Regions from separate parts of the Devosia sp. Leaf64 genome, predicted to be linked through region 4. Evidence: predicted binding sites of a transcription regulator. Region 4 holds the regulator's gene; each other region holds the start of a gene.
What was found. Region 4 encodes LexA, which represses DNA repair genes until DNA is damaged. Its sites were predicted from a motif close to TGTTCNNNNTGTGTTCNG; they were not measured.
Positions count from the first base shown of each region.

Region 1: the regulator LexA is predicted to act here: its motif matches at 3,239-3,256, upstream of ssb (single-stranded DNA-binding protein).
Region 2: the regulator LexA is predicted to act here: its motif matches at 2,002-2,019, upstream of ASE94_RS05375 (helicase-related protein).
Region 3: the regulator LexA is predicted to act here: its motif matches at 3,719-3,736, upstream of recA (recombinase RecA).

Region 1 is NZ_LMLO01000018.1:69,580-76,971, reverse strand. Features, by position in the region: gene ASE94_RS09505 (MMPL family transporter) at 1-530, shown strand, start outside; gene ASE94_RS09500 (hypothetical protein) at 652-1,179, shown strand; gene dtd (D-aminoacyl-tRNA deacylase) at 1,662-2,105, shown strand; gene ASE94_RS09490 (YbaN family protein) at 2,102-2,506, shown strand; gene ssb (single-stranded DNA-binding protein) at 2,550-3,071, opposite strand; gene ASE94_RS09480 (hypothetical protein) at 3,368-4,615, shown strand; gene ASE94_RS09475 (LysE family translocator) at 4,679-5,323, shown strand; gene uvrA (excinuclease ABC subunit UvrA) at 5,534-7,392, shown strand, end outside.
Region 2 is NZ_LMLO01000007.1:95,031-102,422, forward strand. Features, by position in the region: gene rpmB (50S ribosomal protein L28) at 1-226, opposite strand, end outside; gene ASE94_RS05365 (DUF3108 domain-containing protein) at 462-1,235, shown strand; gene ASE94_RS05375 (helicase-related protein) at 2,121-5,123, shown strand; gene ASE94_RS05380 (RNA-binding S4 domain-containing protein) at 5,127-5,531, shown strand; gene fdxA (ferredoxin FdxA) at 5,701-6,039, shown strand; gene ASE94_RS05390 (CarD family transcriptional regulator) at 6,377-6,943, shown strand; gene ASE94_RS05395 (methyl-accepting chemotaxis protein) at 7,170-7,392, opposite strand, start outside.
Region 3 is NZ_LMLO01000018.1:334,459-341,850, forward strand. Features, by position in the region: gene alaS (alanine--tRNA ligase) at 1-2,300, opposite strand, end outside; gene recA (recombinase RecA) at 2,566-3,636, opposite strand; gene araD1 (AraD1 family protein) at 3,913-4,908, shown strand; gene ASE94_RS10860 (aldo/keto reductase) at 5,041-6,057, shown strand; gene ASE94_RS10865 (glutathione S-transferase family protein) at 6,054-6,710, shown strand; gene ASE94_RS10870 (DUF2237 domain-containing protein) at 6,721-7,116, opposite strand; gene ASE94_RS10875 (PAS domain-containing sensor histidine kinase) at 7,160-7,392, opposite strand, start outside.
Region 4 is NZ_LMLO01000018.1:228,806-236,197, reverse strand. Features, by position in the region: gene ASE94_RS10310 (2-dehydro-3-deoxygalactonokinase) at 1-355, opposite strand, end outside; gene ASE94_RS10305 (IlvD/Edd family dehydratase) at 639-2,444, shown strand; gene ASE94_RS10300 (nuclear transport factor 2 family protein) at 3,116-3,496, opposite strand; gene lexA (transcriptional repressor LexA) at 3,496-4,209, opposite strand; gene ASE94_RS10290 (HIT family protein) at 4,353-4,772, opposite strand; gene ASE94_RS10285 (hypothetical protein) at 4,782-5,909, opposite strand; gene ASE94_RS10280 (GNAT family N-acetyltransferase) at 5,969-7,093, opposite strand; gene ASE94_RS10275 (glycerophosphodiester phosphodiesterase family protein) at 7,128-7,392, opposite strand, start outside.

The DNA of each region.
Region 1 (7,392 bases), 160 kb from region 4:
CTTTCCGCGTCGCATTGGCCTCTGCGATCCCCAATCTCTTTCCCATTCTAGGAACAGAGGCTTGGCTCTGGTGGTCCGGCTCCGGTCTTCAGCTCACCACCGTCATTGCCCTTACGATCGCTTTCGGCATCGCTGTCGACGACACGGTGCATTTCCTATCCCACTATCTCCACGGGCGCCGCGAAGAGGGTCGCACTCATGAGGACGCGGTGCAGCACACGCTTCTCCGCATCGGCGGCGCCATTGTCGCGACCACCATCATTCTCTGCGCCGGCACGGCGATCATCATGTTCTCCGAACTGCCGCAGGTTGCCCTGTTCGGCTCGCTCTTCGTCGTCACGCTGGCCCTCGCCATCCTGGGCGATCTCTTCATCTTGCCTGCGCTCCTTATGGCCGGCGGCAAGTTCTTTCATCCCTTGGGCAAGATCCGCGTCCGCACGGCCGATCACGACGCCACTCCGGACGATCCGACTGGCGATACGGTCACAGGTGAAGGCGGAACTGAAGGGGAAGCCCCTCGTCCCGCTTGAGGCCCGTTCTCGCTCTCGAAAAGCCGTGGCATAACCATAACCAACGCCGATTCCGGCGCCGTTCTTTGATCCGTCGATAACCAGCCCGGGCGCTCGTTGTGACATCTGGAGGCCTTGCACCATGACCCATTTCGGACCCGTTTCGCGCGCCCTTGCTTTTGCTGCCGTAGTGGTTTCGACCGGCATTGCCGTGGCGCCCGCCTATGCGGGCCCCGCGGAAGTGGCGCTGCTGAAATCCTATATCGGTGAATGGCGCGGCCGCGGCACGCTGGTCGGCGCCGCCACCGAATCCGTCGTCTGCCGCCTCTCACTGACCCAGGGCAATCAGGAGAAGATCAACTATAGCGGCCGCTGCACTCTCGCCGGCACCAATCTCTCCGTCGCCGGCACCATCGCCTATGTCGACGCGTCGCGCCGCTACGAAGCCGCCATGACCTCCAACGCAACCTTCTCCGGCATCGCTGTCGGGCAAAAACGCGGCGGTGGCCTCGTCTTCAACCTCCGCGAACGCACCCCCGACGAAGAGGGCAAGGAGATGAACATCTCCTCCCAGATCGCCCTCAACGACGACTCCATGAGCGTGTCCTTCGAGGTCGTCTACGTCGAATCCGGCGACAGCCTGACGGCGCAGGTGCCGTTTACACGGTAAGGGTTGGCACTGCGGGAGCTTGCGCGGGGTATGGACATGAAAACGGCAATGCTGTTGCTCGAGACAAGAGATTTCGCTTCCGCGGAACTGACGTTGCAATAGTTGCTAGTTCTTGCCGCAGGGTGCCGCCAACGGTCAAAATGATGCGGCGGATGCGAGCAGTTGAGGTTCAAAGCCAAGCAAGCACAAGAGGTTAGCCACCTCCAGTGTATTCACCCCACCCACCGCTCTTCCCTCGGGCTTGACCCGAGGGCCACTCGCCCACCCACAAAAGCATCTAACTCCCCCAGTGACCTCGGGTCGAACCCGAGGGAAGAACTGAGTTTGAAGAAGCTCAAAGATTCCCAAGGCATTGAAGGCAAACGGCGCCTGTAGTGCTAGGTTTTGCGGAATCCACCAAGTTGCAGTTCGCCTTTATCACCAAAGTTCCCCGCCACACATCTCCGCTGGGCACCCGGCACATCCGGCGCTAAACCACACCCATGCGAGCCCTCATTCAACGCGTCCTGTCCGCCTCCGTTACCGTCGATGGTGCCATCACCGGCGAGATCGGCCCGGGCGTGCTCGTCCTGATTTGCGCCATGCAGGAGGACACCGAGCAAAAGTCCTCCTGGCTGGCGCAAAAGATCGCAAAACTCTGCATCTTCCAGGACGATGACGGCCGCATGAACCGCTCGCTGCTTGACATTGGCGGCAGCGCTCTCGTCATCAGCCAGTTCACCCTCGCGGCCGACACCAAGGGCAATCGACCCGGCTTTTCGCGCGCCGCTCCACCCGAGCGCGGTCACGCGCTCTACACGCATTTCTCCGAGGCGCTCGCCGCAACCGGCGCCCCTATTGCCAATGGCATCTTCGGCTCCGACATGAAGGTCGCGCTGGTCAATGATGGTCCGGTGACGATCTGGCTGGACACCGACAACTCATGAGCGAACCGCAATCGGCCCTCGCCAAGACGCGCACCATGCGGGCGGTCTATCTCGCCCTCGGCCTCGTCATGACCGCTCTCGGCATCATCGGCGCCTTCCTGCCGCTGATGCCAACTACGATATTTCTGATCCTTGCCGCCTGGTGTTTTTCGAAATCGTCGCGCCGACTGGAAACCTGGCTCCTCGGTCACCCCATCCTCGGCCCTACCATCACCAATTGGCGCACTCACGGCGTCATCGCTCCGCGCGCAAAAGCCTTGGCCTGCTCCGGCATGGCGCTCGGTTATGTGCTCTTCTGGATCAGTGCCCATCCAGGCCCATGGCTGGCGCTGCTCGTCGCGGTCGTCCTCGGCGCCTGCGCCACCTATGTGCTGTCGCGCCCCTCTGCCCCGTCAGCCTAACCAACAAAAAGGGCCGCCGAAGCGACCCTTTTGATCAAAATCCTCAGAACGGGATGTCGTCGTCAAGACCGCCGGATTCAAAAGCCGGCGCGTTGGACGAGGGACGACGTGCGCCACCACCACCGCCGGAATTGCTGACGCCGCGGAAGCCGCCATCATTGCCGCCATAGCCACCGCCGCCACCTTCATTTGCACCCGCGCCGGCGCCATCGCCGCGGCCATCGAGCAGCACCATCGAGGCGTTAAAGCCCTGAAGCACGATCTCGGTCGAATATTTGTCCTGGCCGGATTGGTCCTGCCATTTGCGCGTCTGGAGCTGGCCTTCGAGATAGACCTTGCTGCCCTTGCGCAGATATTGCTCAGCGACCTTGGCAAGACCTTCCGAGAAGATCACCACGCGGTGCCATTCGGTCTTTTCGCGCTGCTCACCGCTATTGCGGTCGCGCCAGCGTTCGGATGTCGCGATCGACAGGTTCACCACCTTGCCGCCGCTCGGCAGGGTCCGCACCTCGGGCTCATTGCCGAGATTGCCCACCAGAATGACTTTATTCACGCTGCCAGCCATGGCGCATATCCTTCCAATTCAGTCCCGGTCTGCAAGGTCGCGGGACGCTTCTGTGATCGAGCGCGGAGTGAGCCGCCTCTTGCGCAGCCTCCCGCTCGTCCGCGCACTTTAGCCCGTCTCGCGTCCGAGCAGGCGCAAATCTGCCGGATGCTCACACCTTTGCATTTTGTTCACTTTATGTTCTCGTTCGTTGCGAGTCAATCGCCCATTGCGGTTGGCTGCCTTACCCTTCGCCTCATTCTCGCCAAAGCCACCGGTTCGTCTGGCGCCGTGTCGAAAAGAGCGGATTTCGCGCCATGAAACGGCCCCTCCTGCCGTCTGTCACACTCGCCCTCGGTCTGCTCGCTGCGCTGCCAGCGCTTGCCGAGGAGATGAAACTCGGCTCCATCACCTTCGAAGCGCCCGACGGTTGGGAGCTGCAGAAAAATACCGAAGGCATTCTGCTCACCAAGAAATTTCCCAAGACCGAGGACGATGATTTCGCCGCGGCGATGATCCAGCTCGTCGGCGCCAAGGCCGGCCCCGCCCAGCTCGATGCGAATGTCGCGGAGATGGTCAGTTGGGTCGATGGCATGACCGAAGAAGACCCGATGACCGACAGCGCGGGCACCACGCTCAATGGCCACGCGATCAAGGTCGAATACCGCTGCTGCGGTTATCAGGATGACATTTCGCTCGGCCAGACCATTGCCGGCATTGCGAGCGAGGACGAACAGCTTCTGGCCGGCCTCATCTTCATGAACACCCGCAGCGATCATGAAGATGAGGCCGAAGATGCCTTCGAAGCCCTCGTCCGCTCCGTGCGTTTTGCCGGCGACAGCGACAAGGGTCTTGAGCCTCAGTCCGGCGATGGCGGCCTCGAAGGCGTTTTCACCCATCTTAGCACCGGCCTCATGCCCAACGCCTTTGGCGGCCTCGATTTCACCTCGGATAGCGAGATCATGGTCTTCGACAAGGCAGGCTTGTTCAGCACCGAACTGCCCGCCGGCACGGACCTCGCCGCGTGGTGCTCCGAAAACCCAACCGATTGCGGCACCTATAAAGTCACAGGCGGCGGCTGGTTCGGTGGCGAGCGCAAAATCGAAATGCGCTCCATGCTCAACGATTTTGGCGTCGTCGAAACCGAAACCCTGCCGCTCGAAAAATCCGGCGACGATCTCAAGATCGATGAGGGCGACTATTTCCGCTTGCCCAAATTCGACACCGGCACGCGCTTCGACGGCTCCTGGACCTATACCTGGGCCTCGAGCGGCATGACAGCGACCAGCTCCGGCAGCGTTGCGGTCCAGCGTACGGTCAAATTCACCCCCGATGGAAAGTTCACCCGCGATGGCTGGAGTGGCGGGTCTTCAAGCTCGGATATGGGTGGCGTCACCGTCTCCAGCGATCGCCCGGCAAGTTCAGGCACCTATGAGGTCGCGGGCTACGAACTCACCCTCAAGGGCGACGACGGCAAGACCGAAACGCTCTCGATTTTCGCGCCTGATCGGGACTCGACGGATCTTCTCGTCATCGATGGCGGCAATTATCTAAAGGACGATTGAGCCCCTCCTGACAAACCCTGTCAGCACGCCTCATCCATTCCCCTTTCAGCACCGGGGAGCATCATGGATTACGCGCAGGCGCTGTGGCTTTATACCATCCTTGTCTTCGGCATCATCGTCGTGCCGGGCATGGATATGTTTTTCATCCTCGCCAATGCGCTGACCGGCGGCCGCTCCATGGGCTTTGCTGCCCTCGCCGGCGTCATGCTCGGTGGCGCCGTCCACGCGCTGTTCGGCACGCTTGCCGTCGGGGTCCTGACGCAACTCCCGACCATGCTCTTCCAGGCCATGATCCTCGCTGGCGCAGCCTATATGGCATGGATCGGATACACGCTCCTACGCAGCGCTATCACGGTCGATAACATTGGCCGCGCGACGACCCGTTCCGAAAGCGCCGCTTTTCGTCAGGGCCTCATCACCTGCCTCATCAATCCAAAGGCCTATCTCTTTGTGCTGGCCGTCTTCCCGCAATTCGTGCGACCCCAATTCGGCCCCGTCTGGTCCCAGGCGCTCGCCCTCGGCATCATCACCGTTGCCATGCAAGGCGCGGTTTATGGCTCCCTCGCTCTCGCAGCCGGCCGCGGACGTGATGCGCTTGTGGGCAACCCGGCGGCCACTATCTGGATTGGAAGAAGTGCTGGCGCGCTCTTCCTCGCCGTTGCTGCTTTCACCGCCTGGCATGGGCTGACCATGACCTCGACCTCTTGACGGACTCTGGCCTGTTCTGCAAATGTTCATGACGAACGACACTGTTTTGGGAAGTCCCGGGCCGCGCGCTAATGTTATCGCCGCGGTCAGGACACCTATGCGGTCATGCCTTGCAGCCGCGCCACAAGACGCTTATCTCATGGGCTCCCCGGCCCTTTTTGACCCCACTGCTGCTGCGCCTTGCGGCGCGACAAGCCACGGACGCGAACCATGAAGCCTACGCCCAGCCAGAACCGCGAAATCATCGTCCGTGGTGCCCGCGAACACAATTTGAAGGGCATCGACGTCAAGCTGCCGCGCGATAGCCTGATCGTCATGACGGGCCTTTCCGGCTCCGGAAAATCGTCCCTCGCCTTTGATACGATCTATGCCGAAGGCCAGCGTCGCTATGTGGAATCGCTCTCGGCCTACGCCCGCCAGTTCCTCGAGATGATGCAAAAGCCCGATGTCGAGCACATCGAAGGCCTTTCGCCCGCCATTTCCATCGAGCAGAAGACAACATCGCGTAACCCGCGCTCGACCGTTGGCACGGTCACGGAAATCTACGATTACCTGCGCCTGCTGTTCGCCCGCGTCGGCATTCCCTATTCCCCCGCCACGGGCCTGCCCATCGAAAGCCAGACCGTCTCCCAGATGGTAGATCGCACCATGGAGCTGCCCGAAGGCACGCGCCTTTATCTGCTTGCGCCGATCGCCCGCGGCCGCAAGGGCGAGTACAAGAAGGAATTGGCCGATTTGATGCGCAAGGGCTTCCAGCGCGTCAAGATCGATGGCGAATACCATGAAATCGAAGACGCTCCGACGCTCGACAAGAAATTCAAGCATGACATCGAGGTCGTGGTCGATCGCGTCGTCGTCTCGCCCGATATTTCCGGCCGTCTTGCCGAAAGTTTTGAAACCGCGCTGAAGTTGGCCGAAGGCATCGCGCTGGTCGAATATGCCGATGAGAAAAACGAAGACGGTTCTGCTCGCCAGATCACGTTCTCGGAAAAGTTCGCCTGCCCCGTCTCCGGCTTCACCATTGCCGAAATCGAGCCGCGGCTCTTTTCCTTCAACAACCCCTTTGGCGCTTGCCCGGTTTGCGATGGTCTTGGCACCGAGCAGAAGATCGATCCCGATCAGATCGTGCCGGATGCCAGCCTGTCGCTGCGCGATGGCGCCATCCTGCCATGGTCTAAAACCTCTGCACCCTATTACCAGCAGACCCTGCAAGCCGTCGTAAAGCACTACGGTGCCTCGACGGGTACGGCATGGAACGAGCTGCCGTTCGAGGTTCAGCACGCCGTGCTGTTCGGCACGGGAAAGGTAGCGATAGATTTCGTCTATGACGATGGCCTCCGTCAATACAAGACCAGCAAGCCCTTCGAGGGCGTCATCGGCAATCTTGAGCGTCGCTACAAGGAAACCGAAAGCGCCGGCATGCGCGAAGAAATCGAGCGCTACATGTCGGCCAAGCCATGCGTTGCCTGCGGCGGTTATCGCCTCAAGCCCGAAACGCTGGCGGTCAAGATCGATGGCCTTCATATCGGCCAGGTCAGCAATATGTCGATCAAGGTAGCGTCGAAGTGGTTCGTCGATCTCTCCGACAAGCTCTCGGCAACGCAGAGCCAGATCGGCGAGCGCATCCTCAAGGAAATCCGCGAGCGCCTCAACTTCCTCAACGATGTGGGCCTTGAATACCTGTCCATGTCGCGCAATTCGGGCACGCTATCGGGTGGCGAGAGCCAGCGCATTCGTCTGGCCAGCCAGATCGGCTCGGGTCTGACCGGCGTGCTCTATGTGCTCGACGAGCCCTCCATCGGTCTCCACCAGCGCGACAATGCCCGCCTCCTTGAAACCCTGCAGCGCCTCCGCGATCTGGGCAACACCGTCATCGTCGTCGAACACGATGAAGATGCGATCCTGACGGCCGACTACGTGCTCGACATCGGTCCCGGCGCTGGCGTCAATGGCGGCCATATCGTCGCCGAGGGCACGCCGCAGGACATTCTCAATCACCCCGATTCCCTGACGGGCAAATATCTCTCGGGCCGCATGGGCATTCAGATCCCGCCCGAACGCCGCGAGGG
Region 2 (7,392 bases), on a different contig from region 4:
CGGCGTCGTCCTGCTTGACGAGGAAGGCGTCGAGACCACCGCGGTGCTCAACCGAGCGCAGGGCAGCGGCAGAGATGCGCAGCTTGACCGGGCGCTGCAGAGCGTCCGAGATCAGCGTCACGTTGATCAGGTTGGGGAGGAAACGACGACGGTGACGGTTGAGAGCGTGCGAAACGGTGTTACCCACCATAACGCCCTTGCCGGTCAGTTCGCAGCGACGTGCCATGTTCAGAATTCCTATTTGTGTAAAGGTCCTGCGTGGCGGGGAATCCCGCAACGGGCCTCGATTGTGATGAAATCTGCGGGCGTCTTAGAGAAAATGGCTTGGCGCGTCAAGGTCGGGCAGGGCTCAAAGACCCGCGAGTGCCTTGCCAGTACCACAAGAGCCCGGCACTTTGGCCTCTTATCGTGATTCGCGAAGGGCCCGATGCCCGCCTTTTGCACGAGCCGAGACCTTTATCTTGATCCGAACCAGTCTTGCTTCCCTAGCCCTTGTTCTTGGCCTTACTCAGGTCCAGGCCTCTCCAGTCGACGCCAGCGCCAGCTACGTCCTTACGCTTGGCGGCATCAATGTCGCCATGATGCGTGTGGACCTCGATGACACGGGCAGCGCCTATACGCTCGATGTCAAAGCCAATGTGGCCGGGCTTGGCGCAGTGGTGGCGAGCGGCACGGCCAATATCACCGCCAAGGGCAATTCCTCGGGCTCAACGCTGCGCTCGGAAAGCTTTGCGCTCGAAACCCGGGCCAATGGCGAAAAATTCAATGTCGATGTCGGCTTCTCGGGTCAGAACGTCACGTCCTTCAAGGTCGATCCGCCGGTAGGGGATTTCGATCGCGTTCCCGTCGAGCGGGGACATCTGACGGGTGTGGGCGATTTCGTTTCGGCCTTTGTCCTCAAGGGCGGGGCGCTCGACAAATCGGTTTGCGATCGGCGCATGCGCATCTTTACCGGCGTCGAACGCTTCAACCTCGACATGAGCTTCGTCGATACCGACGACGCGACGTCACCGCGGACGGGGTATCAGGGGCCGGTCGTGCTCTGCTCGATCGATTATGAGCCGATTTCGGGCCATTATGAGAGCAACGAGATCACCAATTACCTGGCCGACGAGAGCCGCATTCTCATCTGGTACATGCCGCTCGGCGAAACGGGATACTTTATTCCTTATCGCGTGCTGCTCGGCACCTCGATGGGTGACCTCTCGATGGTGCTGGTCAAAGCCGAGAGCTGAGGCCCTCCGTCCCGGCTTGGGACGGTCAAAAGGTTTTTTCTCAATTTTGCTGATTTTTCGCCCGGATTTGCAGGGCAAGATTGTTAAGGGCGCTTCGGCGCCCTTTTTGTTTGCGGTAACGAACTGATCGGAAAGCCGGGCTACACCTTGAAATTAGGGGTTTGGTCATGGACGTGAAGGCCAAGAAAGCGGTTAGCGGCTTCCAGGAGGTCTAACGGTAGAGCCTTGCCCATAGGCCTACCAGCCATAGCGTAGAACAAACCGGGTATCTCAACCTCGATCGTGATTCTGACCCTGTTCGTTCCCGGTGTGGTCCAGATGTTAAGGAGCCAAAGCCGGGAGAAGCAAAGTGCCCCGCTTTGGGACAAAGCTTATTTTTAGCGTCGCAACTGGGATGCGATCGATATTCTTCAAAGAGCCTAGTTGTACGCGCGCCTTGGTCGCAAGATTTCTCACAGGCTCGGCGACCCAGAATGGGACGTCAAACGAAAAGGTATGAATTTCACGGTTCAACGCCGCCAGCAGGCCAAGACAAAGCTCTTAACTCCGCAAATAATTTGAGCGTCCTGGCATTTCTAGTTCGTTACGAAACGGCCCGATTTCGCCGAAATTTACGCTTTAGCAATCAAGATGAAGCCCAGATGGCGTTATAGGGGCGCGGACACAGACCATCCAACGACACTTGTGTGCTTCGAGCGATTCTCACCACCACCCATCGCCGTGAACAAAAGCGGATTTACTGAACTGCGCCGATTCTGTCCCTGTTCGTTTCCGCTGCGTTCCAAAGCTTAACGCCTCGCCGCTTGATCACAAAAACCGTGCTTTTGTGGGACAATGCGTGCTGCCCCTCGCCATAGGCATTTGCGCACCCTACATTGTTGCTCAATGACTTTCGCATCCTCCCAGTCGGTCAAGGCCATTTTGGGCCCAACCAATACCGGCAAGACCCATTTTGCCATCGAGCGCATGCTGGCTCATCCCACGGGGATGATCGGCCTGCCGCTGCGTCTATTGGCGCGCGAAGTCTATGCGCGCGTCGTCGAACGCGTCGGCGAACAGGCCGTGGCGCTGGTGACGGGCGAAGAGCGAATCGTGCCGCCAAAACCGCGCTATTGGGTGGCGACCGTCGAAGCCATGCCCATGGATATCCATGTCGATTGCGTTGCAGTCGATGAGATCCAGACGGCGACCGATTTTGACCGCGGGCATATTTTTACCGATCGCATCCTTAAGGCGCGCGGGTTTCATGAAACGCTGCTGCTCGGCTCGGGAACGATGGCGAGCGTCATCCGCAAGCTGTTGCCGCATGCCGAGATCATCGAGCGGCCGCGGTTTTCGCAGTTGATGTATGCGGGATCGAAAAAGATCTCACGCCAGCCAAGCCGCAGCGCCATCGTCGCGTTCTCTGCGCGGCAGGTTTATGCCATCGCCGAATTGATCCGCCGCGAGCGGGGCGGGGCGGCAGTGGTGATGGGGGCTCTGAGCCCCCGCACGCGCAACGCCCAGGTCGAGCTCTATCAGAATGGCGATGTCGACTTTCTGGTCGCCACCGATGCCATCGGCATGGGGCTCAATCTCGATATCCATCATGTCGCCTTTGCCGATGACATGAAATTCGACGGCCGCCAGAGCCGGCCGCTGACACCGGCCGAGATGGGCCAGATCGCGGGCCGAGCGGGGCGGCACAAGCGCAACGGCACCTTTGGGGTGACGGGCGGCACCGACGCATTCGACCAAGAACTGGTGGTGCAGCTCGAAACACACGATTTCGAGCCGATCAAGGTTTTGCAATGGCGCAATTCCGTGCTGGATTTTTCGTCCATCGATCGGTTGCGCTCCAGCCTAGAGCGAACGCCCGACGACAAAACCCTGACGCGGGTGCCGATTGCGACCGATCAGCTCGCCCTGGAATTCCTCTCGCGTAACGAGGCTGGTGGGCTGGCGCGCGGCCACGAAGCGGTCAAACTCCTTTGGGAATGTTGTCAGACCCCTGACTATCAGGGGATTTCGCCAGCAGCCCACGGCGAGATCGTCACGCGGATCTTTTCGGATTTGAGGCAAAATGGATCGGTCAACGCAGACTGGATTGCCGAGCAGGTGCGCTTTTGCGACAATGCAGAGGGCGACATCGAGACACTTAGTCATCGGATCAAGCAAATCCGGACGTGGACCTTCGTCGCCAACCGCAAAAACTGGCTTGCAGACCCATCACATTGGCGCGAAAAGACCCGAGAGATTGAAGATCGCCTGAGTGATGCGCTCCATGAGCGTCTCACCCAGAGATTCGTCGACCGGCGCACCAGCGTGCTGCTCCGCCATCTGAAAGACAAACGTATGGTATCTCCCGAGATCAATGAGCGCGGCGAAGTGAGGCTTGAGGGCCATCTTCTCGGCACGCTTGAAGGCTTCCGCTTCACTTTGGCGCGGATGGATGGCGAACTTGACGCCAAGGGCACGCGCAGTGCCGCGGATCAGGTCGTCGCTCCAGAGATCCGCAATCGCGCCGACCGTCTGGCGGGCGCGCCCAACGAAGAATTCGTTCTGGCCACCGATGGACGCCTGCGCTGGCGCGGCGATCTCGTGGCTGAACTCGTCGAGGGCGACAGCCTTTATCGTCCGCGGATCCTGATCCTTGCCGACGAATCGCTGACCGGCACCGATCTCGAACGCGTTCAGGATCGCCTGGGCCTCTGGCTGCGCCACCACGTCAATACGACGCTGGAGCAGGTCATGGCGCTCGAAGCGCCAGCCGATCTTGAAGGGGCGGCGCGTGGCATTGCCTTCCAGCTTTTCGAGCATCTTGGTCTCCTGCCGCGCGGGCAGGTCTCCGACGATGTCAAAAATCTCGACCAGGACGTGCGCGGCAAGATGCGCAAGCTTGGTATCAAATTCGGCGCCTATCATATCTATGTGCCGCTCTCGCTGAAGCCAGCGCCGCGCGAACTCGCGCTGATCCTGTTTGCGCTGAAAAATGGTGGCGTGCGCCAGCCCGGCGTCACCGATATCCCCCATATCGTCCTCTCGGGCCGGACCTCTTTCCTCGTCGATCCCGAAGTCGATCCGCGGCTTTACGAGATTGCCGGCTTCAAGGTGGCCGGTAAGCGAGCCGTTCGTATCGATATTCTCGAGCGTCTCGCCGACATTATCCGGCCGCTGATTGCCATCGATCCCATCCGCTTCCAAGGCGAGCCGCCAGCCGGCGCTGCCGAAGGCAATGGTTTCCGCGTCACCGTCGAAATGACGAGCCTTCTCGGTTGCTCGGGCGAGGATTTTGCCTCGATCCTGACGTCGCTCGGCTATCGCGTTCGGCGCACGCCAAAGTCTGCCGCACCGGCACCGGTCGCCGAAATCGGTGCGGAGGCTCCGGCGCTTGAGGCAGTGCTGGACGATAATGCTGCCGCCCTCGATGCGCCCGCAGAAGACGTTCCGGTTGCTGAAGTGGCCGCTGAGCCGGTCCTCGACGCGACGCCGACTGCGGAAGAGGGCGTGATCGACGAAGCCAAGGCTTCGGAAACTGCAGCGCCGGCTGAACCGGAATTCGACGAGATCTGGTTCCCCGGTGGGCGTCGTCACAACGACAACAATCACAATGGCCGCAAGCCTGGCAACCGCCGGCCTGAAGCTGCCGAGGGCGGCGAAGCCAAGCCTGAAGGCCGCGGCCGTCCGGATCGCTCGCGTCCCAAGGGCCCGCGTCGTCCCGAGGGCGAAGTTGCCAATGCGCGTCCGCAGGCCCGCCCAGCCAATACCCGACCGCGTAACGACGAGCGGCCGCGCCCCGAAAAGGTTGAGCGTCCCGAACGTCGTCCGCAGCGCGAAGAACGCAAGGTCGCTTTCGATCCCGATAGCCCCTTCGCAGCCCTTGCCGCCCTGCGCGGCAAGTCGGAGTAAGATTTGACAGGGCCGGGCGAACCTCTCCGCAAGGAGCGGCTCGACCGGTTCCTGTTTTTCTCGCGCGCCGTCAAATCGCGCACCCTGGCTCAAAAAATCATCGAGACCGGCGCCATTCGCGTCAATTCCGAGCGAACCGATCGCAGCGATCACAAGATCGGCGCGGGCGATGTGCTGACCATGTCGCTGCATGGACGGATTGTGGTCTGGCGCGTGCTCGATCCCGGGACGCGACGCGGCCCGGCGACTGAAGCGCAGGGGCTTTACGAAGATATGTCCCCCGCTCAACCACCGCGGCAGGAGCGGAGCGCATTCGAGGCCGCGATTGCCGAGCGCCCGTCCGGAGCCGGACGGCCGACCAAGAAAGAGCGCCGCGAGACCGATGCACTACGCACCGAGGACGAGTGAACCATCCGCGCGCAAATGTCGTAAGGTGTGCGGTGCTTGCGGGTATGAGGTGGGCTTTTGCGGCCGGTTCGATGCTTGCAGGCCCGCCCAAAAAAGTTTAGCACCAAAGCCGTTGAGACTGTCGCCTGGCCCGCCCCGGCCGCGATGACCGCCAAGGACTGCCCTTTCTATGACCTATATCGTCACTGACAATTGCATCGCCTGCAAATACACCGATTGCGTGGAAGTCTGTCCGGTCGACTGTTTCTACGAGGGCGAGAACATGTTGGTCATTCATCCCGATGAATGCATCGATTGCGGCGTCTGCGAACCGGAATGTCCTGCCGAAGCCATCAAGCCCGATACCGAAAGCGGTCTCGACAACTGGCTTGAACTGAACCGGAAGTATTCGAGCGTCTGGCCCAACCTGACCGAGCGTCGCGATGAGCTGCCCGAGGCCAAGGAACGCGATGGCGAAGAAGGCAAGCTCGAAAAGTACTTTTCCGAGACGGCCGGCGAAGGCGATTGAGGCTAACTATCGGACGCGTCTCGATTCGACATTGAATCGTCGCACAAAATCAAAGTTCAGCGAACGCCAGTGCTGGCGATTCGTTCCTTTTGATTTTGCTGATTTTTTGTGCTATGGTCCCACCAAATGCAGTTAAGCCCTTCACCCAGAGCGTGCCTTAGGGCACGATTTTTTTGACACAACATCTCCTGTTGCATGGCGCTTCGGAACAAAGCGGAACCGAAGCCTGTGGGTGCTCGTACTGCTATAAGGCCCCTTTTGGGGGCAGTAGTGTGGATGGACAGTCTTTTCCGCGAGGAACTGGCCATTCTGGGGCGTCAACAAGGAGTTCCAGCTTATGGTAGCCAAGAAGTCTCAGCAGCGGCTCGGGTTCAAGACGGGTGAGTATGTCGTCTATCCGGCCCACGGTGTTGGCTTGATCGTCAACATCGAAGAGCAGGAGGTCGCTGGCCTCACGCTCGAACTGTTCGTCATCAGCTTCGAACAGGACAAGCTGACCCTTCGCGTTCCCGTTGCCAAAATCAAGTCCGTCGGTATGCGCAAGCTTGCCGAGGAAGACGAAGTCAACAACGCCCTGCACACCGTCACCGGCCGTGCTCGCGTCAAGCGCACCATGTGGTCGCGCCGCGCCCAGGAATACGAAGCAAAGATCAATTCGGGCGATCTGATCGCCATCTCGGAAGTCGTGCGCGATCTCTATCGCTCCGACGACCAGCCAGAGCAGAGCTATTCCGAACGCCAGCTCTTCGAGCAGGCCATGGATCGCATGAGCCGCGAAATCAGCTCGGTCAACAAGCTGACGCTGACCGAAGCCGTGCAGCTCATCGAAAAGCAGCTCGCCAAGAGCCCGAAGCGCACCAAGGCCGATGCGGCCGAGAGCGAAAGCGACGAAGAAGCCGCGTAAGCGCTTCTTTGAAACTGAAATTGAAAAGGCCGGCAGTGATGCCGGCCTTTTTGTTTCTGATGGATAGAGGCTGGGTGGGGCTTGCGACGTCACCCCCTCCCATCCTCCCCCATCAAGGGGGAGGTGTTGCATCGCGGCCGAGGTTGGATGGTGCCTCATCTACCGGCCTTGCACCTCCCCCTTTGATGGGGGAGGCTGGGAGGGGGGGGTGGCGAGCGTGAGAGCCTTAGAACTCGCTCCAGTCTTCCGAGATGGCGGCGTTGCCTTGCGACAGGTAGCGGCCGGCAGCGGCTTTCTGCGGTGCGGGCTTGGCACGCGGGGCTGGGGCACGAGGAGCCGCGGCACGGGCAGCAGGCGCCTCGTGGCCGAGCTTGAAGATGTCGACCATGCGGTCGAGCTCGGTCGCCTGGCCTTCGGTCTGTTCGATTGCCGCATTGGTTTCTTCGACG
Region 3 (7,392 bases), 110 kb from region 4:
CCTTCGCCGCTGCCGCCGAGGGCCAGCTTCTGGCGCGCGTCGCTCAGGGCCTTTTCTGCGCTCTTGATCTGGTTTTGCAGGGCTTCGATGCGCTCGAGCACTTCATGCGTGCCGGAGCGGAGGAGGCTGGCAGCCGACGAGACGATGTTGACATTTGTATTGCCGCGATGCCGGGCGGCCTTGCCGGTGAGGGCCTCGATGCGGCGGACGCCTGCGGCAGACGCGGTCTCGGTGACAATCGAAACGAGGCCGATATCGCCGGTGCGACGCACATGGGTGCCGCCGCAGAGTTCGACGGACCAGCCCAGACCATTACCGGTCGGCTCGCCCATGGAAACGACGCGGACTTCGTCGCCATACTTCTCGCCGAAGAGAGCGCGCGCGCCCGATTCCTTGGCTTCATCGACGCCCATCAGGCGCGTTTCGACCGCGGTGTTCTGAAGGATGATCGTATTGGCGATATCCTCGACCTCGGCGATTTCCTGCGGGGTCATCGGCTTTGTATGCACGAAATCGAAGCGCAGGCGATCGGCGGACACCATCGAACCCTTTTGCGCGACGTGGTCGCCGAGCACGAGACGCAGGGCTTCGTGCAAAAGGTGGGTGGCAGAATGGTTGGAGCGGATCGAGGAGCGACGGTCGTGATCGACGACGAGCTCGACCGCCTGACCAACCTTGAGCGTGCCTTCCGTGACTTTCACCTTATGGCTGAAGACGCCGTGGTGCTTGCCAGTGTCGAGAACGTCGGCGGCAAAGCCTTCGCCCTTGATGACGCCGGAGTCGCCGACCTGGCCGCCGCTCTCGCCATAGAACGGGGTCTGGTTGACGACGACGACGCCGTCCTGGCCGGCGGCGATCTCGGCGACTTCAGCGCCATCGACCAGCAATGCCTTGATCTCGCCTTCGGCCGTCTCGGTTTCGTAGCCGAGGAATTCGGTCGGACCGAGCTTGTCGGCAAGGCCATACCAGACGGTATCGGTGGCCGCTTCACCCGAGCCAGCCCAGTTCTTGCGGGCTTCAGCCTTTTGCTGGGCCATGGCAGCGTCGAACCCTGCCTGATCGACCGTGATATTGCGCGAACGCAGGGCGTCTTGCGTCAAATCGAGCGGGAAGCCATAGGTATCATAGAGCTTGAAAGCGGCGGCGCCGTTGAGCACATCACCTTCGCCGAGGCCGGATGTTTCCGATTCAAGAATCTGCAGGCCACGGCCAAGCGTCTTGAGAAAGCGACCTTCTTCGAGGCGAACGGTCTCGGCGATCATGGCTTCGCCGCGGCTAAGTTCGGGATAGGCCTGGCCCATTTCCCGAACGAGCGCGGGGACAAGCTTGTAGATCGTCGGTTCGCTCGCGCCCAGAAGGGTTGCGTGACGCATGGCGCGGCGCATGATGCGGCGAAGAACATAGCCGCGGCCTTCATTTGAGGGCAGTACGCCTTCGGCAATGAGGAAGCTCATCGAACGGAGGTGATCAGCAATGACGCGGAGGCTCCGATTGCCCGGACCATCGACGTCGGCATTCGTGGCATTGGCGGCGGCCGAGATCAGCGCCTTGAAGAGATCGATGTCGTAATTGTCGTGAACGCCCTGCATGACTGCAGCAACACGTTCGAGACCCATGCCGGTGTCGATGGACGGACGCGGCAGGCCGGTGCGGGACCCATCGGCATGCTGTTCGAACTGCATGAAGACGAGGTTCCAGATTTCGATCCAGCGATCGCCATCTTCATCCGGCGAGCCCGGAGGGCCGCCCCAGACCTTGTCACCATGGTCATAGAAGATTTCCGAGCACGGACCGCAGGGACCGGTATCGCCCATCTGCCAAAAATTCGACTTGGCGCCGAGGCGCACGATGCGGTCTTCGGAAAGACCGGCGATCTTCTTCCAGAGTTCGAGCGCTTCGTCATCGTCCTGATAGACAGTGACCATCAGCTTGTCGCGCGAAAGGCCCCAGTCCTTGGTGAGAAGGTTCCAGGCGAGCTCGATCGCTTGCGGTTTGAAATAGTCGCCGAACGAGAAATTGCCCAGCATTTCAAAGAAGGTGTGGTGGCGCGCAGTGAAGCCGACATTGTCGAGGTCGTTATGCTTGCCGCCGGCACGCACGCATTTCTGGGCCGTCGTCGCCGTCGAATAGGGGCGCTTTTCAAGACCCGTGAAGACATTCTTGAACTGCACCATGCCGGCATTGGTGAACATCAGCGTCGGATCATTGCGCGGCACGAGCGGGCTCGAGGCGACGGCTTCGTGGCCATTGCGGGCGAAGTAATCGACAAAGCTCGAGCGGAGATCGTTTACGCTGGTCATCAACAGGCTTTCATGACGAACAGAACGCGGGCGCGTCCAGAAAGAAACGTGGCTTTCTATCGTGCGAATGACGGAAATGTCCAGCATTGCGGCGATATTGGGATGGGAGAAGGTTGGGGTGGCTGATGCCGATACATCAGCACTTGTTTCCTCACCACAAGGAGAAGAGCAGCATCGGACCAACTGCCAATTACAACTCGCCCTAGAAAAAGACCCCCGCCGATGGCGAGGGTCGAAAAGTATGCATGGGACTTTTGTGGAGGCTTTATTCGTCGCCGGCGTCTTCCTCGCCACCGGCCACGAGCAAGACTTCGCCAAGGAGGCCCGAACTCTCGCGGACGCCCTGCTCGATCGTGTTGGCAATCTCCGGATTGTCCTTGAGGAACTGACGGGCGTTTTCACGGCCCTGCCCCAGGCGCTGGCTATCCCAGGAGAACCAGGCACCAGATTTGTCGACGATGCCGGACTTGACCCCGAGATCGAGCAATTCGCCAGTCTTGGAAATGCCTTCGCCATACATGATGTCGAATTCGACCTGACGGAACGGCGGAGCAAGCTTGTTCTTGACCACCTTGACGCGGGTCTGGTTGCCAACGATCTCTTCGCGATCCTTGAGCGCCCCGATGCGGCGGATATCGAGACGAACCGAAGCATAGAATTTCAGCGCATTGCCGCCCGTGGTCGTTTCGGGCGAGCCGTACATCACGCCGATCTTCATGCGGATCTGATTGATGAAGATGACGAGGCACTTGGACTTCGAAATAGACGAGGTCAGCTTGCGCATGGCCTGGCTCATCAGGCGGGCCTGAAGGCCTGGAAGCGCATCACCCATTTCGCCTTCGAGTTCGGCGCGCGGGGTGAGCGCTGCAACCGAGTCGACGACTAGAACGTCGATAGCACCGGACCGGACCAGCGTGTCGGTGATTTCGAGCGCCTGTTCGCCGGCATCCGGCTGGGAAATCAACAGGTCATCGACATTGACGCCGAGCTTACGCGCATAGACCGGATCGAGCGCATGTTCCGCGTCGACAAAGGCGCAGATGCCCCCTTTGCGCTGCGCTTCGGCAATGACATGCAAAGCCAGCGTCGTCTTGCCCGAGCTTTCCGGCCCAAAGATTTCGACGATACGGCCCTTGGGCAATCCGCCAATGCCAAGAGCGATATCGAGACCGAGCGAGCCGGTCGAGATCGATTCCACTTCGATTGCGGAATTTTCGCCCAGGCGCATGATAGAGCCCTTGCCGAAATTCCGCTCGATCTGGCTCAGCGCTGCCGCAAGAGCCTTGTCCTTATCCATCGATCCACCCTCAACAACGCGAAGCGGCGAGCTAGCCATGATTTCTCTCCTTATTTCACGCTCTCGAGGACCACGCAACGCGCTGGGTCGAGAGATCAATGTCCACAAATCGTGCTGTATTTGTTCTCATTATGTTTCGGTACTGTCAAGGCACAAAAAGAGAACATTTAGATTGACCGATGCGACCTCGTGTGATGATTCTACGGATGATTGGGACCGCGAGTCTCAAAAGTATGATTTTTGACTAGACAGGCTGCGACTGGTTGCGCTTTATGCCTGCCAAGCTGCCGAAGGCCCCAGGAGGCAAGGAAAGTCATGCACCTTATCCAGTATTTCGATGACAATGGCACCCGCGCCGTGGGCGTGACGCGCGACGGAGCGACTCGCAAGGTCGAGGGCGTCAGCAGTGTCTATGAACTGGCTCAGGCAGCCCTGGCGGGCCTTGGCGGTCTATCGGCCGCGATCGATGCGCGTGGTCTTGGTGGCACTGTAGATAAGGCCGCCCTTTTGGCCGAGGGCCGGTTGCTGGCTCCTATCGATCACCCCGACGCGACGCATATGCATGTAACTGGTACTGGCCTGACCCATCTCGGATCGGCCGCAACGCGCGACGCCATGCACAAGAGCAATGGTGAAAAGCCGGCGGGCGAATTGACCGACAGCATGAAAATGTTCCGCATGGGGCTGGAAAACGGCAAGCCAACTGGCGGCGAAAAGGGTGTGCAGCCTGAATGGTTCTATAAGGGCAATGGCCATATCGTTTCCAATCCAGGCCATCCCATCCCCTCGCCGTCCTTTGCGCTCGACGCAGGCGAAGAGCCGGAGATCGCCGGCATTTACCTGATCGATGCCAATGGTCAGCCACGCCGCCTCGGCTTTGCATTGGCCAACGAATTTTCCGACCACGTGACCGAGCGGATCAACTATCTCTATCTGGCGCATTCCAAACTGCGCGCCTGCTCTTTTGGCCCGGAATTGCGGGTCGGCGATCTGCCCAATCATATCGAAGGGATGTCGCGCATCCGTCGCGACGGCGAAGTGCTCTGGGAAAAGCCGTTCCTCTCCGGCGAGGACAATATGAGCCACACCATCGCCAACCTCGAATATCACCACTTCAAATATGGCCTCTTCCGTGAGCCAGGCGATGTGCATGTCCATATGTTCGGGACGGCGACGCTGAGCTTTGCGGATGGCATCTCGACCAAGGAAAACGACATCTTCGAAATCGAGGAGAGCCAGTTCGGCTTGCCGTTGCGCAATCCGGTGCGTCTCGAGCAGGAAAAGCCAGTGCTGATCAGCGGGCTCTACTGAGCGTCTCGCAAGACTGACATCGGGCCTCTCGCTGAAAAGCGAGGGGCCCTTTTTGTTTGTCGAAGGGCGCTGCACTTTACTCGCCGCAACTAACATGTCAGTTGTTTTGGAGGGAGTTAAGGGAGGTTTCTGGTGACCAGCAGGTTTGACACGCGGCGCGTGGGCGAGACGGCGCTCGAGGTGACCACACTGGGGCTTGGCTGCGCATCGCTGGCCGGGATTTTCTCGCGCGTGCCGGCTGACCAGGGTCGCGCCACGGTGCAACACGCACTCGACAAAGGCATCACCTATGTTGATACCGCGCCGCAATATGGCTTGGGGCGATCGGAGCATTTCGTAGGCGACGTGCTGCGCGAGGCAGCGGTTCGGCCCGTGGTGTCGACCAAGGTCGGGCGGTTGCTCAAGCCGGTTTCGCCAGACCGGCAGGACAAAGGCAACTGGGTCGATCCCCTGCCCTTCGATCAGCAATACGATTACAGCTATGATGGCGTCATGCGCTCGTTCGAAGATAGCCTACAGAGGCTGGGGCTCGACCGGGTGGACATCGTCTATGTCCACGATATCGGCACGGCGACGCATGGGGTTGAGGGCAACAAGCCGCTCTGGGCGCAATTGGCGGGCGGCGGGTACAGGGCGCTGCGCGGGCTCCGCGATAGCGGAGTGATCAAGGCGATCGGGCTCGGCGTCAACGAGTGGCAGGTGTTGATGGACGCCTTTGCGCTTGGTGATTGGGACGTGTTCCTACTGGCTGGCCGTTACACGCTCCTGGAACAGACTTCGCTGGAGCCATTCCTCTCGACCTGTATCGCGCGAAAGGCGTCGGTCGTCGTCGGCGGACCGTTCAATTCCGGTATTCTGGTTGGCGGCGACAAGTTCAATTATGAGCGCGCGCCGGAAGAGATCGTCACCAAGGTGCGCGCGATCGAGGCCGTGTGTCGCGAGTTCGGCGTGCCACTGCCCGCGGCGGCGCTGCAGTTTCCGCTGACCCATCCGGCCGTGTGCAATGTGCTGCCAGGTCCTCGCTCGCCCGAGGAGCTGGATGGCATTCTGGATTGGTGGGATTCAGAGATCCCAGACGCGCTGTGGACCGCGCTGGCGGAGAAGGGTCTGCTGGCCGAGGGCACGCCGATACCGGGCGGGACAGCTTGAGCCATCACACGCTGACAGTCTGGGGGCGCAAGACGTCGTCTAATGTGCAAGCACTGATGTGGTGCATCGGCGAACTCGGGCTGCCCTACGAGCGCTACGATGTCGGGCATCGCTTCGGCGGCAATGATACGCCGGAATTTTTGGCGATGAACCCGAATGGGACGGTGCCGGTGCTGCAAGATGGGCTCAATCAGCCCATCTGGGAGACGGGCGCCATACTGCGTTATCTCGCGGGGCGTTATGGCGATGCCCCGTTTTGGCCGAGCGATCCGGCAGTGCGGGCGCCGGCGGATCAGTGGGCTGAGTGGGCCAAGATCAATGTGACGCTGGCTTTTACAGGTCCGGTGTTTTGGCGCGTGGTGCGGACGGCGCCGTCACGGCGTGATCCCGTGGCGATTGCAGCGGCGCTTGAAAAGCTGCATGCGATCCTCGCGATTGCCGAAGCGCAGTTGGCGCGGCATGCATTTTTGGCGGGCGGCGATTTTACGCTCGCCGATATCCAGTTTGGACACGTGCTTTATCGCTATTTCGACATCGATATTCCGCGACCAAGCTGGCCCAATGTCGAGCGTTATTATCACCAACTGACGCAGCGGCAGGCTTTCCGAGAGCACGTGATGGTCTCTTACGACGAGTTACGGGCCCACGACTGAAGCTGATGCGTCAGTTTAGGTCGATTGCGTAACGCTTTAGAATGTCGAGCGGAACGAGGTCGAGGACCTTACGGTTGGTGGCGCGGAGGTGGATCCGCGGCGCTTTGCCGGCCTCGTGGGCCTGCAGCCAGCGGGCGGCGACGAGGCACCAGCGGTTGCCGGGAACGATGCCAGTGAAACCGAATTCAGGGCGTGGCGTCGAGAGGTCATTGCCGACGGATTTGGAATAGGCAAGGAACTCGGCTGTGGCTTCGATACAGACTAGATGCACGGCCGCGTTTTCTGGACCAGCCGCGCAATAGCCGGTGCGGAAGAAGCCCGTTAGAGGATCGTCGGAGCACGGCTGCAGCGCTTCGCCGAGAACGTTATATTCGTTCGGGCCTTCGATGCGGTTTTGGTGGTTCATGAAAGCTCCAAACTGAGGTGGCAGGGCGATGTTGCGCCCTGCCCTAGCCGTCAGTCTTGTCCTGGCGCCGAAGCACTTCCTTGACCTTGGAATTGATCTGGTCGAGCGAATAGGGTTTTGGCAGGAAGTCGACGCTCTGATCATCCTCGATATCGCGGCGCACGCTCTCTTCGGCATAGCCGGACACGAAAATGATCTTCAAATTTGTCATCTTTTCGCGGATGACCTTGAGCATCGTTGGCCCGTCCATTTCCGGCATGACGACGTCGGAAATGA
Region 4 (7,392 bases):
CTTGCTTCTGGCAGACGCCGGGCAGAATGGAGACGTTGAATTTGTCGGAGCCGCTCTCGGGATGGACGGCGCCCTTGATGAGGCTGGAAAGGTCAGTCGGCGCTTCGAGATAGGGCGCTTCGAGCCAGCCCTGGCGGGCGCCGGCCATGCCGCAAACGACAACGTCGGTCTTTTCCGTCAGGGGAATATCGGCGAGCAATTCTGCAAGTGCGGCGGGAAATTCTTCGCGCGTCAGCTTGCCCATGCCTTTTGGCGAACTGCGCGAGGCAAGGACATTTCCCGCGTGATCGAGGGTCCAGCCGCGCAAATTGGACGTGCCCCAATCGACCGCAATCCAGGCAACAGATTCGCTCAAACAAGCCTCCTCGACGACCGCCTACACAATGCGGCGCGACCCTAATTGGGTTCTCGGCCCATGAACAGGGCCATCAGCGCAGGGGCTATCGGAGAGCTCAAATGTGTTCTCCGCGATTGGTAAGATTTTCAGAGCGTTCCGGCACATATGCCCCCTGTTACCCCACCCAAATCAATTGTATGATTTTTTCGATGGGAGCCGTTCACAGCGGCGCTTGCCGTGCTAAAACGGCAACCAGCAAGGCCCACGGTCCGCGCGCTGCGGACGGATAAGGAATTTGACGATGACGACTGATAACAGCGGCGCTCCGAAGAAGCTGCGTTCGCGCGCATGGTTCGACAATCCCGAAAACCCGGACATGACCGCGCTTTATCTCGAGCGCTATATGAATTTCGGCGTCTCGCGCGAAGAACTTCAGTCGGGCAAGCCGATTATCGGCATCGCGCAGACCGGCTCCGATCTCAGCCCTTGCAACCGTCACCACATGGTGCTGGCGGAGCGTGTGCGTGAGGGCATTCGCGAAGCTGGCGGTATCGCCATCGAATTCCCGGTGCATCCGATCCAGGAAACCGGCAAGCGCCCGACCGCGGGCCTTGACCGCAACCTCGCCTATCTCGGCCTCGTCGAAGTGCTTTATGGCTACCCGCTTGATGGCGTGGTGCTGACCATTGGTTGCGACAAGACGACCCCGGCCATGCTGATGGGCGCGGCGACCGTGAACATCCCGGCGATCGCGCTGTCGGTCGGGCCCATGCTCAATGGCTGGCACAAGGGCGAACGCACGGGTTCCGGCACGATCGTCTGGAAGGCACGGCAGATGATGGCGGCTGGCGAGATCGACTATGCGCAGTTCATTGAACTCGTGGCTTCCTCGGCTCCGTCGACCGGCTACTGCAACACCATGGGCACTGCGACGACCATGAACTCGCTTGCCGAGTCGCTCGGCATGCAGCTTCCGGGTTCGGCCGCTATCCCAGCACCATATCGTGACCGTCAGGAAATGGCCTACCGCACTGGCAAGCGCATCGTCGACATGGTGCATGAGGACCTCAAGCCGTCCGACATCCTGACCAAGGACAATTTCATCAACACCATCGTCGTCAATTCGGCGATCGGGGGCTCGACCAATGCCCCGATCCATATCCAGGCGATCGCCAAGCATATCGGTGTCGAGCTTGAGTTGCAGGATTTCCAGACCTATGGCCACAAGGTGCCGCTGCTGGTGAACCTGCAGCCGGCCGGCGAATATCTGGGCGAAGACTACTACCATGCAGGCGGCGTGCCGGCTGTGGTCAACGAACTGATGTCGCAAGGCCTGATCCGCGAAAATGCGCCGACCGTCAACGGCAAGACCATTGGCGAGAATTGCCGCAATACGACGATCCAGGACGATAAGGTCATCCGCCACTTCGACAATCCGCTCAAGGTGGATGCCGGCTTCCTCGTGCTGCGCGGCAATCTCTTTGACAGCGCGATCATGAAGACCAGCGTGATCTCGTCCGAATTCCGTGAACGCTACCTCGCCAATCCCGAGCATCCTGGCATGTTCGAAGGCAAGGCCGTGGTGTTCGATGGTCCTGAGGATTATCACCACCGGATCGACGATCCGTCGCTCGATATCGATGAAAACACGCTGCTCTTCATGCGTGGCGCTGGTCCGATCGGCTATCCGGGTGCGGCTGAAGTGGTCAACATGCGGCCGCCAGCCTACCTCATCAAGAAGGGCATTCATTCGCTCGCTTGTATCGGTGACGGCCGTCAGTCCGGCACGTCGGGTTCGCCTTCTATCCTCAATGCGTCTCCGGAAGCAGCTGCAGGCGGTAACCTTGCGATCCTCAAGACTGGTGACCGCGTCCGCATCGATCTGAACAAGGGCGAAGCCGATATCCTGATCTCGGCCGAAGAAATCGCGACCCGTCGCGCGGCGCTCGAGGCTGAAGGCGGCTACAAGTATCCCAAGCACCAGACGCCGTGGCAGGAAATCCAGCGCGGTATCGTCGGCCAGCTCGGCGAAGGCGCGATCCTGAAACCGGCTGAAAAGTACCAGCGGATTGCGCAGACAGAAGGCCTGCCAAGGGATAATCATTGATCACTTGATCCTTCGGTCGTCACCACCCGGCTTGTCCGGGTGGTCCATCTTCGAGACGGATGGATTGCCCGGACAAGCCGGGCAATGACGATAGCGGAGAGGACAAACGTTACAGGCCGGGCAGCACAGAGTGCCGCCCGGCCTTTTTTTTGGCTGACGGTTTTTCACGGTGACGGGCGGCCATTGGCTCTACCTGTTTAGACATTGGGAGCCAAAGGCCGCCCGTCACAGGATCCGGAGTTTGCAGCAGGTCCGGGATCAGGCGCGAACGTTATTTCGGTCGCGGCTGCCGTATTTCAACTCCCCGCCCGGATAGGCGCCCCCATCCACCGGCCATTCCGCCCGACCCTGCGTGGGAGCCGTGTGACTGGCGGAATGGGGAGAGTATGGGCGAGGTTTTGGGGAGCGGGGAGAAGATGGATAAGTATTTTGGGGTTTTGGGGTTTACCCCACCTAGTTTGCCATTCGGGCATAGCCCTCATGGCCCTCTCTCCTGAAGTTGCGCCACTGGCGCAATTTTGCCTGCGGCCGGATCGAAGCCATTAGTAGGAGGAGGGACGCATCGAGTTTGCCTAAGTGACAGCCCTTTTCACCGCTGAGATATGAAATCCGCTGCTGCAGGCTAATCGCACTCGGCGTAGAAACGCGATCGCGACTAAAGAATGTCACGCTCAATCCGGATAAGAGCTTAGATGTTCGTGGATGATGCGCCAAGCATCACCGCGCTTGGCGAGCACCGTGGTGCCTCGTCCTGATCCTTCGGCGTCTTTGCCATCGACCACAGCGCGCCAACAGAACCGATAGGTGCAGCTCGCTGCCGTGTCGCCGTCCGCGATCCAGGTGAGGTCTTCAAGCCAGTACGTCTCGTTCTCAAGACGCTGCCATGTTCGTTCGAAGGCACTGCGAATGGCATCGATGCCGGTGAAACTGCCGGAACTGAACCAGAAGACTGCATCGGGATCGATCAGCGGGACCAGCAATGAAAAGTCGTGATGGTTGATCAGGTCGGCATAAGCCGCCATCACCGTTTTGGGTGTGGCGGCGCCGGGCATTAGTATTTGCGGAGGAGGCCGACGAGGCGGCCTTGAACTTTTACGCGATCCGGCGGGAAGATGCGGGTCTCGTAGGCCGGGTTGGCAGCTTCGAGTGCGATAGTGTTGCCCTTGCGCCGGAGGCGTTTGAGGGTGGCCTCTTCGTCATCGACCAGCGCGACGATGATTTCGCCGGTGCTGGCCTGATCCTGCTTTTTGATAACGACCGTGTCGCCATCGAAAATGCCGGCGTCGATCATGGAGTCGCCGCGGACTTCCAACGCATAGTGTTCGCCCGCGCCAAGCATTTCAGGCGGGACCTGAATGGTGTGGGAATGAGTCTGGATCGCCTCGATGGGCGTACCGGCAGCGATGCGCCCCATAACCGGGATCGAGATCGGTCGGGCATAATCCTCCGCGGCGATGCCGCGTGGCTGTGGCGCGCTGACTTTTCCGAGGCTGCCTTCGATAACCGACGGCTCAAACTTGGCTTTGCGCCCGCCGAGGGATGGGTTCATGGAATCCGGCAGCTTGACGACCTCGAGGGCTCTCGCCCGGTTGGGCAGGCGGCGGATGAAGCCACGCTCTTCGAGCGCAGTGATTAACCGATGGATGCCTGACTTCGACGCTAAATCCAGCGCATCCTTCATTTCGTCGAAGGATGGGGGAATGCCGCTTTCCTTCATCCGTTCGTGGATGAACATCAGCAATTCGTGTTGTTTGCGCGTCAGCATCGCCGGTGAGCCCTAGAATCGGAACGGATACGGAACGACTATATGTGTTCCGTCTATGTTCCGCAAGAGTCTCCCATCTTTGCCAAATAGAGGCGCAGTAGAGATTCTCGCTTTCGCCGGAAGACGTCGCGTCAGCGGCAAGACTAGAGCACGGCGGCGAGGTCTTTCGCCAGTTGGGCGAGTTCGGCGTCGTCAGCACGGCCGCTGGCATGGGCGCCGAAGGCGGTGCCCTCGTAGGCAGGGATCAGATGGAAATGGAGATGAAAGACGGTCTGGCCAGCCGGGGCCTCGTTGAACTGGGCGAGGCGGATGCCGTCGGCTTTCGTTACAGTCTGCAGGGCCTTGGCGACGCGTTGGACGAGCGGCATCACCGCCGAAAGGGCCGCGGGATCGGCATCGAGAAGGTTACGCGATGGGGCCTTGGGAATTACGAGGGTGTGACCCTTGGACTGCGGAAAAATGTCGAGCATGACGAGGGCCGTGTCGTCCTCGTAGACCTTGTGGCAAGGCAGTTCGCCCTTGAGGATTTTGGCGAAGATATTGGTTGGGTCGTAGGTCATCAAAGCCTCGGATTATTCGGCAGCGGCGAGCGCTTCGTCGCCGGCATTGTTGGCATATCGGAAGCGGAAGAAATTGAGGACGGCAAGGCCGGTAAGGGTCACCGGTACATATTTGAAGCCGCGGGTGATGAAGAAGAGAGCGATGCCGACCGCCGTTTCCGCCGACATCGCGCCCTTGCCCATGGCGGAGGTGAAGGAGGAGGGGACAATGTGGCGATAGATGAGGTCGTCGGAGCGATAATAGTGGCGGGCGCGGGCAGCGAAGGCGCGCTTCGAACTGGAATAATCGCGCAATTCATCCATGCCCATATCGCCGTGAAATTCGACCTCGGAGCCGAGCGCCCAGACCTCCGGCGCGAGGAGCCTATCCTTGCCCATGAGGGTGAAGCGCTCGATCAGGTCGCGAAACGTGACGTAATTGGCGTTCCAGCAATCGTCCGTTTTGGCGCCGTGCGAAAGGATCAGAACGTCGGCGCGCGCGAGCTTTTCGTCCATCGCGGCGTAATTTCCGGCGGTGAAATCGACGCCGGACTTTGCCGTTTCGACAATGCCGCCCCGCTTTTCGAGTGCTTTGACCATGGCCGAGCCGAAGGCGCCGCTTGCGCCGGTGATGAGGAAGCGCCGGCCAGCAATCTGGCAGGTGGTGCCGACCAGGAGATCAAAGGTATTGGCAAAGGAGGAGAAGAAATTGTGCGGATAGACGTGGTGCATGGCGTGGTAATTGTTGTTGACCCACAAGAGGCCTTGCTTGCCGCCCACGCGGTCCATCGACATGTGATTGTAGTCGAGCCCTTCCTCGCGGAGGGTCAGCGCGAACATGACGGTGCGGATGACGGCAACGACGGCCACGGGCTGCCAAGGCAGCGCGAGGAGGAACAGCGCGATTGCGGCCATCGAGGTCAAATATTCGGGCAGGACGTGAAACCAGATATTCTGGCGGGCATAGGCCGGATTGACCTGCATATCGAGACCGAGGAATTTATGGTGGACCCAGTGCCAGGACGAGAAGGTGCGCAGCAGCGGGATCTTGGAATTTTCCCAGCGGTGCAGCAGCCAGTGCAGGGTGTCGAACAGGGTCGTTGCCACTACGAAGACAAGAAGAGCTTCGATAATGAAGGCGACGACATCCCACAAATCCATTAGTCCCGGGTCTCCTGATCACTTGATGCGCGCTGTCTAGCACAATCGATCGGCTGGGGCTAACGCTCCTGCCGATCGCCGCGCCGGTATGGCGTAAACCCTTCAAGCGCCTCTTGTTCCCGCTCAACGGCGGGACGTTCCGCCTCGAGATAATCCGCTACCGCGTCGCGTAAACCCGCGTGAGCGATCCAGTGGACGGAGTGAGTGGTGACGGGGGTATAGCCGCGCGCCAGCTTGTGTTCGCCCTGTGCGCCGGCCTCGACGACCGCAAGCTTGTGGGCGATGGCAAAGTCGATAGCCTGATAGTAGCAGATCTCGAAATGGAGAAAGGCGACTTCGCGGGTCGAACCCCAATTGCGCCCATAGAGGCGATCCTTGCCGATGAAATTGATGGCCCCGGCAATGGGCTCGTCGCCATCATAGGCAAAGATCAGCACGATCCGCTCGGCCATATACCGGCCGAGAAGCGAGAAGAATTTCCGGTTGAGATAAGGCTGGCCCCATTTGCGCGCGCCTGTGTCTTCATAAAAATCGAAGAAAGCATCCCAGTGATGCTCCTTGATTTCATCGCCGCGCAGCCATTTGACGGTCAAGCCATCAGCGAGCGCGTCGCGACGCTCGCGGCGGATAGTCTTGCGCTTGCGCGAGGATAGCGTTTCGAGAAAATCTTCGAAGGTCGCAAAGCCCTGGTTGTGCCAATGGAATTGAGTGTCGACGCGGCCAAGCCAGCCAGTTGCTTCGGCAATGTCGGCATCTTCATCGGGCAGGAAGGTGAGGTGCACCGACGAAGCGTTGCGCTGCAAGGCGAGCTGCTGCGCCGTTTCGAGGAGTGCGGTTTTGATCTCGATTCTGTCGGACGGGACCAGGAGCTTTGGGGCGGTTGCGGGCGTGAAGGGCACTGAACCCTGGAGCTTGGGATAATAATGCCCGCCGGCGCGCTCGAGGGCCTGGGCCCAGCCATGGTCGAAGACGTATTCGCCCATGGAATGGGATTTGAGGAACAGCGGCAAAAGGCCGACGGGCGTGTCGCCTTCCGAAACCACGACGTGTTGCGGTTGCCAGCCGGTACGGCCGGTGGCGCAGCCTGATTCTTCGAGCGCGCGGAAAAAAGCGAAGTCGAGGAACGGATTGTCGGGCACGCCATCGGTGCCCGGCACGAGTGCGTTCCACACGTCGGCTCCGATAGATGCCGTTGTGGGATGAATGGTGGCAGTCAGATTATTGGGAGACACTGTCCGGGTTGAACCCTTCGAACACGATCTGGTCGATGTAGGGGCGCGCGGCCTCTGCTTCAACCTTAGACCGGATCGTCCAGGCGGTCACGGGCTTGCCGAGCGCGCGCCAAAAGGTGATCGCGGGCAGGGTCAGGGCGTTCTTGTCGCAAGAGATGAAGTCGAACTGCGTCTCATGCCAGTGGAGAAGGTGGCGCAGGGAGTAGCGCTCGTCTTCGGAGATCCCCGGTGGGTAGTCCTCGCCCTCATAG